2 regions of the Priestia sp. LL-8 genome follow, and region 1 is predicted to be linked to the other one. Evidence: a T-box and tRNA genes for the amino acid it is inferred to sense, from the RefSeq annotation. Region 1 holds a T-box; the other holds one or more tRNA genes.
What was found. A T-box is a leader RNA that pairs with one kind of tRNA and senses whether it is charged. The one in region 1 lies ahead of thrS (threonine--tRNA ligase), so its partner is inferred to be a tRNA-Thr.
Positions count from the first base shown of each region.

Region 2: it has a tRNA-Thr gene. The T-box ahead of thrS (threonine--tRNA ligase) is inferred to sense a tRNA for this amino acid. The anticodon was not compared.

Region 1 covers NZ_JAZAQH010000001.1:4,533,278-4,540,793, forward strand. Annotated here, with positions in the region: gene U9R83_RS23675 (M42 family metallopeptidase) at 1-186, opposite strand, end outside; gene U9R83_RS23680 (dUTP diphosphatase) at 264-752, opposite strand; gene U9R83_RS23685 (hypothetical protein) at 885-1,262, shown strand; gene U9R83_RS23690 (DUF1294 domain-containing protein) at 1,281-1,541, opposite strand; gene rplT (50S ribosomal protein L20) at 1,603-1,962, opposite strand; gene rpmI (50S ribosomal protein L35) at 2,002-2,202, opposite strand; gene infC (translation initiation factor IF-3) at 2,224-2,727, opposite strand; ribosomal protein L20 leader region at 2,797-2,919, opposite strand; gene thrS (threonine--tRNA ligase) at 3,091-5,049, opposite strand; T-box leader at 5,093-5,341, opposite strand; gene ytxC (sporulation protein YtxC) at 5,402-6,262, opposite strand; gene dnaI (primosomal protein DnaI) at 6,359-7,291, opposite strand; gene U9R83_RS23725 (replication initiation and membrane attachment family protein) at 7,324-7,516, opposite strand, start outside.
Region 2 covers NZ_JAZAQH010000001.1:3,720,014-3,727,529, reverse strand. Annotated here, with positions in the region: gene U9R83_RS19550 (aromatic ring-hydroxylating oxygenase subunit alpha) at 16-1,068, opposite strand; tRNA gene U9R83_RS19545 (tRNA-Thr) at 1,278-1,350, shown strand; gene U9R83_RS19540 (ABC transporter ATP-binding protein) at 1,601-2,551, shown strand; gene U9R83_RS19535 (ABC transporter permease/substrate-binding protein) at 2,551-4,074, shown strand; gene U9R83_RS19530 (YwaF family protein) at 4,407-5,162, shown strand; gene U9R83_RS19525 (NAD(P)H-dependent oxidoreductase) at 5,285-5,806, shown strand; gene U9R83_RS19520 (hypothetical protein) at 5,831-6,196, opposite strand; gene U9R83_RS19515 (LCP family protein) at 6,420-7,151, opposite strand.

The DNA.
Region 1 (7,516 bases):
TTTAGGCCCTTGTTCATTGCCCACCTTTTTCGCAATCAAACTGCCTAGACCATCTGTCGTTACTTCATCTGCATAAGGTGAAATATATTTCTTCATAACCTCACGCGGCTCACGTTCATTTCCAGGAATTCCTTTTGCATCTGTTAGTGCTTTAAGCATCATTAATGTTTCATCTAACTTTGTCATATGGATTACCCCTTTCATATGTATACCTCTATTATAGCTAAAAAGAGGTTGAAGTAAAATTTCCCATCCCTTTATTTCTAGTATCCTTGTTCTTGACGTTTAAAATTCACTTCATTTTTTGAGATGTACGCCTCTTCAATATGTTCAGCGGAAAAACCAAACATATCGCCAAGCGTCATGTAAGATACAAACATGTTCACATAGTTTTCTTTCGACAGATCCTGCTCGAAAGAAGCAACTTGTGCAAACACCTGTAAAAATTGTGCTGTTTTCGAATCACCTGCTTTTCCATTTGGTAACTCAGTTAAATCATCGTATCCTTTTTCAATCCCTAAAGACAGAATAAAATGTACGCCATCCACAAATTCTTCTAAAATAACAGCGTCTTCAGCCGGGGGTTTAACGCTCCAAAATTTGAAACAGCGCGTTTCGTTTGCCAGCTCTCCCATTTCAACAAGCAGAGCTAAAAGTTTTCTTGGAACCAAGTCTTCCTTATGAAGCTGATGCTTGTCCTCTATATGTTGATCTAGCTGGCGCTGCATGGTAAATAGCTGTTGTAAATTCAATGTAATCACTCCTGTAATTATGTATATCTTCTTCTTTTTAAACCAATAAAGAAATTATATCAAAAATCATGAAACTTTTTAGAGACTGAAACGTAAAGTAAGAAAACTGTGCCTTGTAAAGGAGGGAGCGTTATGTTTGTTATTGTTATCGTTCGCGTGTTCATTTTCGCGCTTGTTGCTTACACACTATTAAAGCTGGTTCAGCATTTTCGCAGTCCAAAGCGGAAGCTTGTAGCAGCTCAGGAACATCAGCAATTTTTTGTTGTTGACGAAAAAACGAATATCCGCAAAAATTTTCTATTAACGTATAAAGGTATTTTATTTGAAGGAGAAAAATACAGCAATCCCAATGAACCAGAATCTTTGTCAATTACAATGGTGTTAACAGATCCATCTCGATTGCATGAACTGCAAAAACAAGATTTCAAGCTGATCGAAAGCCACGTACACGACATGTATCCAAATGCTCCTATTCGCTGGAAAAGCCCCGTTCGAGAATTTTTACACTGAGCACAAAATCATTTGTGCTCAGCTGATAACAAAAAAGAAAAGTAAGTCAAGAGCAGCAAGAATAGGAAAACCTACTTTAAACGATGTGTGCTTCGTTTTATGACGATAGCAATACATGCCGATCAGTCCTCCAAGAGCTCCTCCGATAGCCGCTACCGTCCACAGTGTGCTTTCGGCAATTCTCCACTCATGTCTTTTCGCTTTTTGTTTGTCTCTATACATCATTCCTACCCCTACTATATTAATAACAATAAAATAGGTAAGCAGCAGTTCATTCATGATATGTCCTCCAATAGCAAAAAAGCCTCATCATCTAAAGATGACGAGACTTTATAATCAATTACTTATCTAAGCCTTTTTTAGCAGCAGTTGCTAATTCAGCAAATGCTTTTTCATCAGCTACAGCTAAGTCAGCAAGCATTTTGCGGTTAACTTCAATACCTGCTAATTTTAAACCGTGCATTAAACGGCTATAAGAAAGACCGTTCATACGAGCAGCTGCATTGATACGTGTGATCCATAATTTACGGAAGTCACGTTTTTTCTGACGACGGTCACGATAAGCATACATGTGAGATTTCATAACTTGCTGATTAGCAACTTTATATAATCTATGCTTCGAACCGAAGAAACCTTTAGCTAATTTTAAAACTTTTTTACGACGTTTGCGTGTTACTGTACCGCCTTTTACGCGTGGCATAATTGTTTACCTCCTGTATTGTTTCTATCTCAACCCAAATTACTTAATGTTATCTAATAAGTGACGGATACGTTTGAAGTCACCTTTGCTTACTAAAGAACCTTTACGTAATTTACGCTTTTGTTTTGTAGATTTGTTAGCGAATAAATGGCTTGTGTAAGCACGAGCACGTTTTAATTTACCGCTTCCAGTCTTTTTGAAACGCTTTGCAGCGCCACGATGTGTTTTCATTTTTGGCATGGGGTGTTCCTCCTCGTTCTATTACTTTTCGTTTTTAGGTGCCAAGACTAAGAACATGCTGCGGCCTTCCATTTTAGGAGCCGATTCAACTGAACTTACATCTTCGCAAGCTTGTGAAAAACGTTCAAGTACTTTTTGGCCAATCCCTTTATGAGTAATGGCACGACCTTTAAAGCGAATAGACGCTTTCACTTTGTCACCTTTTTCAAGGAACTTGCGTGCGTTACGAAGTTTAGTGTTAAAATCATGTTCATCAATTGTTGGACTTAAACGAACTTCTTTTAAGTTTACAACTTTTTGGTTTTTACGAGCTTCTCTTTCTTTACGTTGTTGCTCATAGCGGAATTTACCGTAGTCCATAATACGACATACCGGCGGTTTCGCATTTGCAGCAACCATTACTAAGTCAAGATTTACTCGTGAAGCAATTTCTAATGCTTCATTTTTTGATTTAATTCCTAATTGTTCACCGTTTTGATCAATTAGACGAACTTCGCGAGCTCGAATGCCCTCGTTTACCATCATGTCCTTGCTAATAAGTAGCCACCTCCAAGGTTTAATGAGCGAATACGCTTGCTTAGACCGATTATTAACTCACACAAAAAAGTGTGAGTACATACTGCACCCACACTTCTATCGTTTTAATTAAGATACGATGTACCTGCTAACTGCTCTATGCGTCACTCAGGTGAGAAGCGGGTGCTTCTTCTTCTGTATAAACAAGTATTCAATTACTTAAGCTATTATAGTATCAACAAAGACAAAAGTCAATGATTTCGTTCTTTTTTCACAACAAAAGTTATTGTATCAAAGGAAAAACATTTATGCAACAGTTTTTTATAAATGTTGCATAAAAAAGCAGAGAATTTTAATTCTCTGCTTTTTTCATTAACGAGATGCTTCTGCTTTTACATTTTGTAAAAAGGCTTGGAAATCCACTGTTTCTGAATTCTGCTCACCATATTTACGTACGTTTACTGCTTTATCCTCTACTTCTTTATCCCCTACAACAAGCATATAAGGAATTTTTTGCATTTGAGCCTCACGGATTTTATAGCCAATTTTCTCATCGCGAGAATCAAGTTCCACACGAATACCCGCAAGCTGAAGCTGTTCTTGCACTTCTTTTGCATACTCAAGGTGAACCGTCGGTGATACCGGAATCACTTGAACTTGTACAGGTGCTAACCACGTTGGGAAAGCTCCTTTATATTCTTCGATTAAGAAAGCTACAAAACGTTCCATTGTTGACACCACGCCGCGATGAATAACAACCGGTCGATGCTGCTTTCCGTCTTCCCCTACATACGTTAAATCAAATCGTTCAGGAAGTAAGAAATCCAATTGAACCGTAGATAGCGTTTCTTCTTTACCAAGAGCCGTTTTAACTTGAACGTCTAGTTTTGGGCCGTAGAATGCCGCTTCGCCTTCAGCTTCATAATAATCAAGATCAAGCTCATCCATTGCGTCTTTTAACATACTTTGTGCTTTTTCCCACATTGCATCATCATCAAAGTATTTTTCTGTATCTTCAGGGTCACGGTAAGATAGACGGAATGAATAATTTTCAAATCCAAAATCTTTGTAAACCGCTTCAACTAAGCGAACCACACGAATAAATTCTTCTTTGATTTGATCCGGACGTACAAAGATATGCGCATCATTTAACGTCATGCCTCGAACGCGCTGAAGTCCTGATAATGCTCCTGACATTTCATAGCGGTGCATAGTTCCAAGCTCAGCAATACGAATTGGAAGCTCACGATAGCTGTGAATACCTTGTTTGTACACCATCATGTGATGAGGACAGTTCATTGGACGAAGAACAAGGTCTTCGTTATCCATTTCCATTGCAGGGAACATGTCATCTTGGTAGTGCTCCCAGTGACCAGACGTTTTGTAAAGTTCTACACTTCCAAGCACTGGAGTATAAACATGCTGATAACCAAGGCTCACTTCTTTATCTACGATATAACGCTCGATAATACGGCGGATTGTCGCACCTTTTGGAAGCCATAAAGGCAGACCTTGTCCTACTTTTTGAGAGTTCGTAAATAAGTTTAGCTCTTTACCAAGTTTACGGTGGTCACGTTCTTTTGCTTCTTCAAGAAGACGAAGATGCTCGTCTAAATCTGCTTTTGTAAAGAATGCTGTACCGTAAATACGCTGCAGCATTTGATTATCGCTGTCTCCGCGCCAATAAGCACCCGCCACGCTTAATAGTTTAAATTCTTTAATTTTGCCTGTTGACGGCACGTGCACGCCTCGGCAAAGGTCAAAGAATTCGCCTTGTTGATAAATCGTAACCTTTTCACCTGCTGGAATCGCATCGATCAATTCAAGCTTTAGCTCATCGCCAACTTCTTTAAAAAGTTGAATGGCTTCTTCACGAGAAACTTCTTTTCGTTCAATTTCAATGTTTGAATTAACGATTTTTTTCATTTCTTTTTCAATTTTACCTAAATCTTCAGGAGTAATTGATTCTTCCATATCAATGTCATAATAAAAACCGTTTTCGATAACCGGCCCTACACCCAGCTGTACTTTTGTATCTTTGTATAAACGTTTGATTGCTTGAGCCATTAAATGCGCTGTACTATGACGCATAATTTCAAGCGCTTCAGGAGCATCTTGCGTAATGATTTCAAGACTACCATCTTGTTCGATTGGCGTACGTAAATCCAGCAGCTCGCCGTTTACTTTGCCTGCTAATGCTTTTTTCTTTAATCCCGGGCTAATAGAAGCCGCAATATCTTCTGTTGATGATCCTTTTGGATACTCTTTAACAGCTCCATCAGGAAATGTCATTTTGATTACTTCTGACACAACTTTCCACTCCTTTAACATAACTAATAAACTTTTTGTAAAAACAAAAAACCCGTCCCTTATAAAAAGGGACGAGTTGTGTATACACGCGGTACCACCCTTGTTTCCTCTTCGTATCTTGGATAACCCAAAGAACCCGAAGCGGCTCGAGGTTTTATAACGGAAATTCCGTCAGTAATTACTAGAGGCTCTGCTCGTTTACTACTGAAGTTTAGAGGTGGTAAGGATATATTCCGTGTTAGGAGATTTTCAGCCTGGATCTCCCTCTCTACAAACCGTAAATATACACTCATGTCCTCATCATAACTTGTAACATATAGCTGTTTTTCAATATGCATTTATTATATTCATTTTCAAAATAGAAATCAACCTTTCACGTTATATTTTGCTTTTGATCAAACGGAAATTCATTTTTTTCGTATAACATCACTTTTTCTTGAAAGATATTTTGAATGGTGTAAACAAAATCATGGTCATGCTCGTCGCTATACAGATGAATACCAGCTGGAGATAAACTTAGCAAAGGCGCGATAATAGTCGAGTCTATGTATAATGATTCTTGTTTAGATAAAAAGGCCTCTGCTAGAGCTGCACATTCACGTTCAGGAACATATCTACGGTTGTGGTCGTACAATACAAACTTGTTTTTATTCAAGTGCATCACGTACACATCACCGGTAGATGACTGTCTTTCGTTAGCCGCTTGACGCAGCTGATGAATAAGAATTTGATAGTCTTGTTCAAGCTTATATTCATCAATCGCCAGCTCAGCATAATAGCGCAGCCGATCTTGATATTCTTTTAAACGGAATTGGAGAAAAGACTCAAAGGTGAATGTTACATTATGAATGAAGAAGTCTTGAAGCGCCTGGCGGATAAGCAATTCTCTTGGAAGAGAAAATATTTTTTGCGGAATTTCGTCTCTCTCTCCTTCCATAATCCCCCCCATAATTTGAAGCAGCAAATCTTGCTCTTCCTCTTCCGAATAAAAAAATTGTTCTTTTAATATGTTTACCATCATCTTTTTTTCTTTCTTTTTTAAAATCACGTGCGTTAATACAGGTATCACCATGTCTTGTAAAATGGCCTCTCGATTGTATGTCTCATCAATAACTAAAAGCTGATTATTCACCAGCTTCAAGCACTGTGAACCATATGATAAAGCGCTTTGCTTCGCGCATAAAGACTCATATACAACGACTGCGTCTTCTACATATTTAAAGAATATTTTCATTCCTCATAGCCCCCCTTTGGACACGCTTTATTAATGTATATGGGGCAACATGCAAAAAAATGAGCAAGTCGTTACAAGAAATGTAAAACGACCTGCTCATCTATTTCGTTTATTCTCTCCATTCATTTCAACAGGAATGGCTAGAGACTTAATTCGTTCCATGACACGAGCGGCTTTGAGCTCTTCCTGCTCGCCTCTTTGGGTATAAGTCAAATGATGTTGAAGCTCTTTAAAATTTAAATTCGAGCTGAAAAATGTGGGCAAATTTTCGAGCATGCGGAATTGTAAAATGGTTCCGAGCACATCGTCTCGCATCCAGCTCGTTACGGATTCTGCTCCGAGATCATCAAGCATAAGAACCGGTACTTTTTTGACATACTCTATTTTCTCATTAAAGCTTTGATCTTGAAACGAACCTTTTAACTCACGCAAAAACTCCGGAACATACAGAATGGTAGATTTCACTTTCTTTTCGGCTAACGCATTGGCAATTGCTCCAAGAAAATACGTTTTTCCCACACCAAACGAACCGTGTAAATATAAGGCTTTCATTTTCTTGTTTGGCTCATATTCTCGCACAAAATCTCTTACTAGTTTAATCGCTTCAAATCTTCCCTGCTCAATTTCAATATCAGACATTGTTGCCTGTAAAATTTCTTTCGGCACGTACATACACTGAATAAAAGATTCTTGTTCTTTTCGCTCATCTTCTTGTACTTTTCTAGGACAGCGTTCATATTGCAAATCAATATTACGGCCTTTTACAACCAGCTGAGGGTGGTATCCTTTCACCATGTTGACACAGCTTTGCAGAGAAGGACACTTGTCACAGCATTTGCTTTGGTCGATAAATTCATGCATCTTCATCAGGCCTCGGTCGACCATTTGCTCATCTAACTCACGGCGATGCTCTTGCAAAAATGTTTTAACTTCAGGATTAGACAGGATACTGTTTCTTAATGCTTCTAAGCGTGCTTTAAAATCTTTTTTGTTCACTAACTGATTTAGTGAATCATTGATAGGCTTCATCTTTTTCACCTCATCTCTATCATACCTGCTTTTTATTCTTTATGCTTTTGTTTTAGCTCTTGATCTAACTGCTTGAGCTCTTCTTGTAGCTTTCGTTTTTCTTCTTCAAATCCGTCCACTTCTTTTGAAGGCTGCTTTTTCTCTTCTTTTTCTTCATCGCTCAGCCACTCTGGCACCATTTCTTTACGCACAATTTTTCGTCCGGTCGTTTTTTTATTTTGCTTT
Region 2 (7,516 bases), 810 kb from region 1:
ACAGCGGGGGTTTTTTTAGCTTGTATATCTAAAGCTTAAGCCCATTTTCTTTAATAATTTCCGGTAGCCGATGGACGTTTGATCAGCCATAATATGCGCTTCCATCTGCAGGTCTAAAGGCAAGTCTTCAGGTTTTTGGTTTTCAACCATTTCACGGTCTTCGTCAAAGACGCGAAGGTTAAAGTCATACACACCTTCAACGGGAGAATCTTTGTCAAAGTTTCGAGCGATTGGTGCGAATAAACGTGTTTCGCGGGCTGAAATAGGGGAGACTGCATTCATAATCCACAGCTCTGCGCCTTCTGGGAAGTATACTTTTAGCGTAGCTGTAAACGGCGGATAAACATCAAAGACGCGAAGCCATTTAAAATCAGGTGGATTTAAATGCTGCTGTTCTTTGGAATAATTGCTCACGGTGCTCGTATATTCTACATGAAGCCCATAGTCTGTTTCGCTTACTTTATATTTAGGCACAAAGGCGTTGTTTCGATCACCAAATGTGTCCGTGTGCACCCAAGCAAAATGAGCTACGTCTAAAAAGCCTTCCATTTGACGACCGGCCGAACCCATGATATCAAAGCTCGGACAAACAATTTGCTGAAAATCAGGGTCCTCCCACGCATCGAAGTAAGGCAGGTTATCTTGTTCTCCTGTAAGCGACGTCCACACTAATCCAAATCGTTCAATAACCGGATAGACGGCCATACACAGGCGGGGAGAAATGTTGGCATCAGGGTGAGCTGGAATCGATGTACATGCGCCGTCCGTTGCATAGCGGAAGCCGTGGTAAGGACAGACAATTTCATCATCTTCCACCCAGCCCATGCTAAGCGGGGTGCCTCGGTGAACGCATAAATCACGAGCCGCTACTACTTTGTGTGTGGTACGGTATAGAACTAGATTTACGTCTAGCAATTTTACCGACGTTGGTTTCTCTGTTACATCACTGCAGCGTGCGACGGGGTACCAATACTTAGCGAGCGTCGTCCAATCTTCCAGGCTGAACGTGCAGCCTCTTGGGTAGGGAGTTGCCGTTTTTGATTTGGTCATGGTTGGTTGTTGTTCCATCTATTTTCTTCCCTTCTTTTGTAAGCTCTTTTACTAAGGGTAATATAAAAAAAGAAAATTCACACAATTTATGTAAGGAGTTCTAACATAAAATATGGAACTTTGTAGAAAGTGCGAATTTCAAAAGATGCAAATTAGAGAATATACCAATAAAAAAATTAAAAAAGCGCTTCCTAAATGAATTTAAACGTGATATAATTTTCCAAGACGCTGGTGTAGCTCAGTAGGTAGAGCACTTGCATGGTAAGCAAGAGGTCGCAGGTTCGATCCCTGTCGCTAGCATACTAAAAAACCTTCTTTCTTGTTGAAAGAAGGTTTTTTTATTTGTGTTGGCTTTAAAATTCTTCTCCGCCTCGTGAAAAATTTAACAGTTTGATAGCCTTATTAGGATGCTGTGAGAAAACATGTGTATCTTCTTCACTATGTCTTATGAATCATATTTAGAAATATTCTTAAAAGAATGTTTATTGCCTCTAAGTATTGGGTATACGAAACTAGGGGTTAAATTTCAACAGGGAGTGTGAACGATAATTTGATTACGTTTAAGAATGTGTCAAAGCAATATCCAGACGGTACGACCGCCGTGAAAAATATTAATCTAGAAATTAAAGAAGGAGAGTTTTTCGTTTTAATTGGTCCGAGTGGGTGTGGGAAAACAACCACCTTAAAAATGATTAACCGTCTTCATGATATTACCGAAGGAGAACTATACATAAAAGATAAGCTCGTATCGGATCACAACATACATGAGCTACGCTGGAACATTGGTTATGTCCTGCAGCAAATTGCTCTTTTTCCTCATATGACCATCGCTGAAAATATAGCTATTGTACCCGAGATGAAGCATTGGAAGAAAAACAAAATAAAAACGCGCATTGATGAACTGCTTACCTTGGTAGGACTAGACCCAAAGCAGTATCGAAACCGAAAGCCGTCTGAGCTTTCAGGTGGCCAGCAGCAACGTGTAGGTGTAGCACGTGCCCTCGCAGCTGATCCCCCCGTTATTTTAATGGACGAACCCTTTAGTGCCCTCGATCCGTTAAGCCGCGAACAGCTTCAGCAAGATGTTATTAGTTTAAAAGAAAAAATCAAAAAAACATTTGTGTTTGTTACGCACGATATGAGCGAAGCGATGACGCTTGGAGATCGTATCTGCCTAATGAAAGACGGGGAAATTGTTCAAGTTGGAACCCCGGAGGAATTCATTCAAAAGCCTAAAAATGAATTTGTAAAAACGTTTATTGGAAATCAAGGAAATGCTTTATTTGAGACATTGGATATGTTTGTCAAAGAAAGTGAACAGCCAGACGTAGAACCTACTGAAGAGCTAGCTTCAACCGCCACTGTTCAGCAGGCAATGGACGCCCTTTACGACCATGAAGCAATAGCTGTGAAAAAAGGGAGCAAACGCATTGGCGTTGTAACGCGTAAAACTCTATTAGCGTTTCTTTCTGATAAAACGAAAGAAGGAGGAACGCTGTGATGAATGCACTAAGCACATTATTGGATCAACGAGGAGATGCACTGTTTCAAGCTCTTCTGGAACACATTCAAATATCAGTACTGGCTCTTGTTATCGCCGTATTAATTTCAGTGCCGCTTGGACTGTACTTAACGAGGCATGACCGCATTGCTGAACCGATCATTGGCGTAACAGCCGTACTGCAAACCATTCCTTCACTCGCTTTATTAGGATTACTGATTCCTCTTGTCGGAATTGGAACCTTTCCCGCGGTTATTGCACTGTTTTTATATTCGCTTCTTCCTATTGTACGAAATACATATACCGGAATTAAAGAAGTGGACCCATCTTTAATTGAAGCATCCAAAGCCATGGGGATGAACTCATGGAGACGATTAATCAAAGTAGAACTTCCTCTAGCGCTTCCTGTCATTATGGCCGGAATTCGTACAGCAATGGTCCTCATTATTGGCACAGCGACAATCGTGGCTCTTATCGGAGCGGGCGGACTTGGAAGCTTAATTTTGCTTGGTATTGACCGAAGCGACAATAGTTTGATTTTATTAGGAGCCATTCCAGCAGCATTATTAGCGCTTATTTTTGATGGAATTCTGCGAACGATTGAACACTCAGCTAAAAAAGGATCCAAAAAACGCTCGTTTATTATGATCATCGTATTAATACTCATTCTTGTTTCTCCGTTTGCAGCGATGAGCGCAACAAAACCAGACCTTGTTATCGGAGGGAAAATTGGCGCAGAACAAGATATTTTAATTAATATGTATAAAGAATTAATTGAAGATCAAACCGATATGAAAGTAAATCTTCGTTCGTCGCTTGGGAAAACGGTATTTGTATTTGAGGCTCTGCGTAACAAGGAAATTGATTTATACCCTGAATATACGGGTACAGCCATTGTGACGCATCTAAAGGAACAGCCGGACAGCAAAGATGAAACAGAGGTGTACAGGCAGGCAAAAGAAGGATTTCAAAAGAAATTCGGCCTTGTCTATTTAGATCCAATGAAGTTTAATAATACGTACACATTGACCGTAACAAAGGAATTTGCAAAAGAAAATAATCTAACGACCGTTTCAGATTTGGCAAACGCAACAGATAAAGTAAAAGCAGGATTTACGCTTGAGTTTAAAGATCGTGAAGACGGCTACGTAGGCATTCAAAAAGAATATGGCCTTACCTTCCCGAATATTAAAACGATGGAGCCGAAGCTTCGCTATCGCGCTGTAGAAAAAGGCGATATTAACATGCTTGATGCTTACGCAACGGATCCTGAAATCAAACAGTTTGGTCTCAAAGTCTTAAAAGACGACCAGCAGTTCTTCCCTCCGTATCAAGGAGCGCCTGTGCTTCGTGAAGATACGCTAAAAGAGCATCCTGAACTGAAAAAAATCTTAAATCAACTGGGCGGTAAAATCAGTGATGACGAAATGCGTGAAATGAACTATCAAGTAAATGCAAAAGGAAAAACGGCTGAAGAAGTTGCTCATCAATTCTTAGTAAAAAAAGGATTAATTAAAGAGTAATAACGAAGAAACAGAGCTAGGACAACAGTATGTTAGTTCAAAGAAGATCCGAATGATAAATCGTTCGGATCTTTTTATTTTAGTTGCTTCTAATAGTTGATTGGAAGGCAACGCGAAGATTCCCGCGGAAAGCGAAGCCATGCATGGAAATCAAATGCGGTGCAAGAAGTGATTCATACTCGATCATTTACTCCATTCGTACGTCTTTAGATTGGCGTCATTTCGTTATGTTTCAATCTCTTTTTAATGCGAGAGAAGCATTAATGAAAATGAACCCATGTGAACAAGCTAAAGGTACCGAATTTGTTTTCTGATAGAAGGGAGGCGCTTTTATGAATTTATTTTTTGCGTGTCATCCTGTACAACATTCCTTTCAGCTTTTTTCAGTGGAACATCTTGTAACTTTAGCCATTATCGTGATCATAGGAGCATTTATTTTTTTGTGTCGAAAGCAGCTGCGAAAAAAGAGATTTGTGTTCGTTTTGCTTTCACTCGTTCTAATTGCTTCAGAAACCGCCTACCAGGCTTGGGAAATCAGATGTCATCAGTGGTCTGCTAAAGCTTCCTTGCCTCTTCAGCTCAGTGATATAGTCGTGCTGCTGGCTGCTGTTATGCTGATAACCAAAAACAGGTTTCTTTTTAATTTTGTGTACTTCGCAGGAATCAGCAGCTCTGTTCAAGCGATGATTACCCCTGATCTTGGGGGCTATGCGTATGCCCAGTTTCGCTATGTGCAGTTTTATGTATCGCATGGCGGTGTGGTACTTGCTTGCTGTATGCTAATTGCTACCTGCAGATATGAGCCGACGTTTCGTTCTTTATGGGTAAGCGTAGTATTTGTTAATCTGTACGGAGGATTTATCTATGCCATCAACCGTTTACTTGGGGCGAATTATTTATACATGATGAAAAAGCCAGAGCACGCTTCCTTGCTGGATGTTCTTGGACCTCATCCTTTGTATTTAGTATCGATTGAAGGAATTATGATTCTTAGCTTTCTTGTGCTTTATCTGCCGTTTTGGATACATAAGAAAATCAAAGGGAAATCAATTTTGTTGAAGAGAAATGCTAATACTGGTAATTTATAAGTGTAAACTAGCTAGGATTTCCTGAATGAAAAGGAAAAAAACGACTGAACAAGCTGTTAGAGGCAAACGTAAAAAACAGAAAAGAATAAAGCAAGCACAGACATTAGAAGGAGAGTATCAAAATGAAAACACTGGTTATTTTAGCGCATCCAAATTTAGCATCTTCTCGCATTAATAAAGCGTGGGCAGAGAGATTAAAGAAAGAAGAGAATGTACACGTTCATGATTTATACGCAAACTATCCTGATTTTAAAATTGATGTAGAAAAAGAGCAGGAGTTAGTTGTTCAATTCGATCGTATTGTGTTTCAATTTCCGTTTTACTGGTACAGCTCACCAGCACTCTTAAAAGAGTGGCAAGATGTTGTATTAACATACGGATGGGCTTATGGCAGCAAAGGCACTAAACTTCATGGAAAAGAGTTTATCGTAGCTACTTCGACAGGAGGACCTGCAGAAGCTTATCAAGAAGGCGGCTACAACCGTTATCCAATGAGTAATCTGCTTCTTCCGTTTCAAGCTACGGCAAATTTAACAGGCATGAAGTTCCAAACTCCGTTTTTATTTCAAGGAGCAGGCGGTGAATTGAGCGAAAAAGTCATTCAAGATAGTGCAGAAAACTACGCTCAATTATTAAGACAATAAAAAAAGCCGCGTCACAGCGGCTTTTTAATTTACATTTGTTCGTGAAAAAGAAGTAAGCAGCTTTTGAGGAGCAATATCTAATCCTTCAATTAGCAATCCCGTCATAGCCGTTAGACTCCCGACTTCAAACGATTCCCCGGCTCTCCAAAATGCTGATTCACCTTGTTTAATGTAAATTTTCAGTCCGTTATCGCCAGCTACCCAGCCTTCGCCGTGAACGACTAAAAGAAGCTGTGGAATCGTAGCTTCTTGACGAGGTGTATAATCATTTTCTTGAAAAGATAAAAAGCTGATTTTGACATCTCCAGTATGAGAAAGCAGCGGGTTTACTTTATAGGTGGAATGAAGAAAGGAACGCTCTTCTTCAGATTGAAAACCATATAATTTCATACTTTCATCTCCTTGACTAAAAAATAAAAACAGAAGTGCTTCTTATTTCATATACGCATACAGGAGAAAAAATAGAACTCAAAGTAAGCAGCTGATTGCTAGAAAATTGCTTGATTCCATCTCTATTTTTTGTCGAAGCTGAAATTTTTTTGAAGGATAGGAAGGAAAAATAGAAGTTTTTTTGAATAGTATAAAAAAGGTGTCCGTTAATGGACACCTTTTCCTAATTTAAAAATGACTGTAATGCTTGTTTATTTTCTTCAAGGTCGATGCTTAAAACAGCACCAATACCGGATATTCGTTCATTTGAATAGGAACCTTCAACCGGTAAACGAAGAGATTTTAAATCTGGCTGATTTCCAACTAAAAAATCTTTTCCTATCACGATAAATGTTTTTGGCGGAATATTTGTATCCACATATGGATCAATGACTCCCCATAGCTTAGGAGCTTTCGCCAGCGTCTTTACTTGAAGAGCTTCATCCATTAATTTACCGATAACTTCTTGTTGACGCTTCACGCGCCCGAAATCACTTTGGCTATCATGTCGGAATCGCACGTATCCTAGTAATTTATCTCCGTGAAGAGTTTGTTTTCCAGGTTTTAGCGTCATGCCAATTCCTGATGACATTTCGTGCGGCACGGTAACCGTAATTCCCTCAGGGGCAATCGTATCGGCAACTTTAGAAAAACCTTTAAAATCAACAACGGCATAATAGTTTACATCTACGCCAAAGTTTTCTTTAATTGTCTTACGCATTAATTCAGGCCCGCCAAATGCATAGGCTGAATTTAATTTGTTTTTGCCGTGTCCTGGAATATCCACATATGAATCACGCATCAAAGACACAATTTTAGGCTGATTGCTGTCTTTGTCATAATGAGCAATCATGATCGTATCGGCACGCGAATGTTCTTCACCTCGAGAGTCAATTCCAAGAAGTAGCACATTCATGCTATCTAAATTGGCACTTGCACCATTAAAATTAAACTGTCCATCTTTTCCAAAAGCTCCGTCTGCTTCTGCTAACCCTTGTTGGTATTGATAATACACATACGCACCAGCGGCGATTACAAGAATGAGAAAGAAAAGAAGTAGCTTTCTAAAGCGTTTCTTTTTTCTTTGCTTTTTTCTTTTATGTTGTTTACGTTCTGTACGTTCTTCCAAATGTCTCACCATCGCATTCAAAAATATTAATACTTTTTTGTTTGAAACCCATTATGCAAAAAATTATAAAACGACATAATAAAATTAACACTAAGGAATTAGATTAGCAAGTACGTTCACTAGTAAATCCGCAGAGACAGCTAAAATAAGAG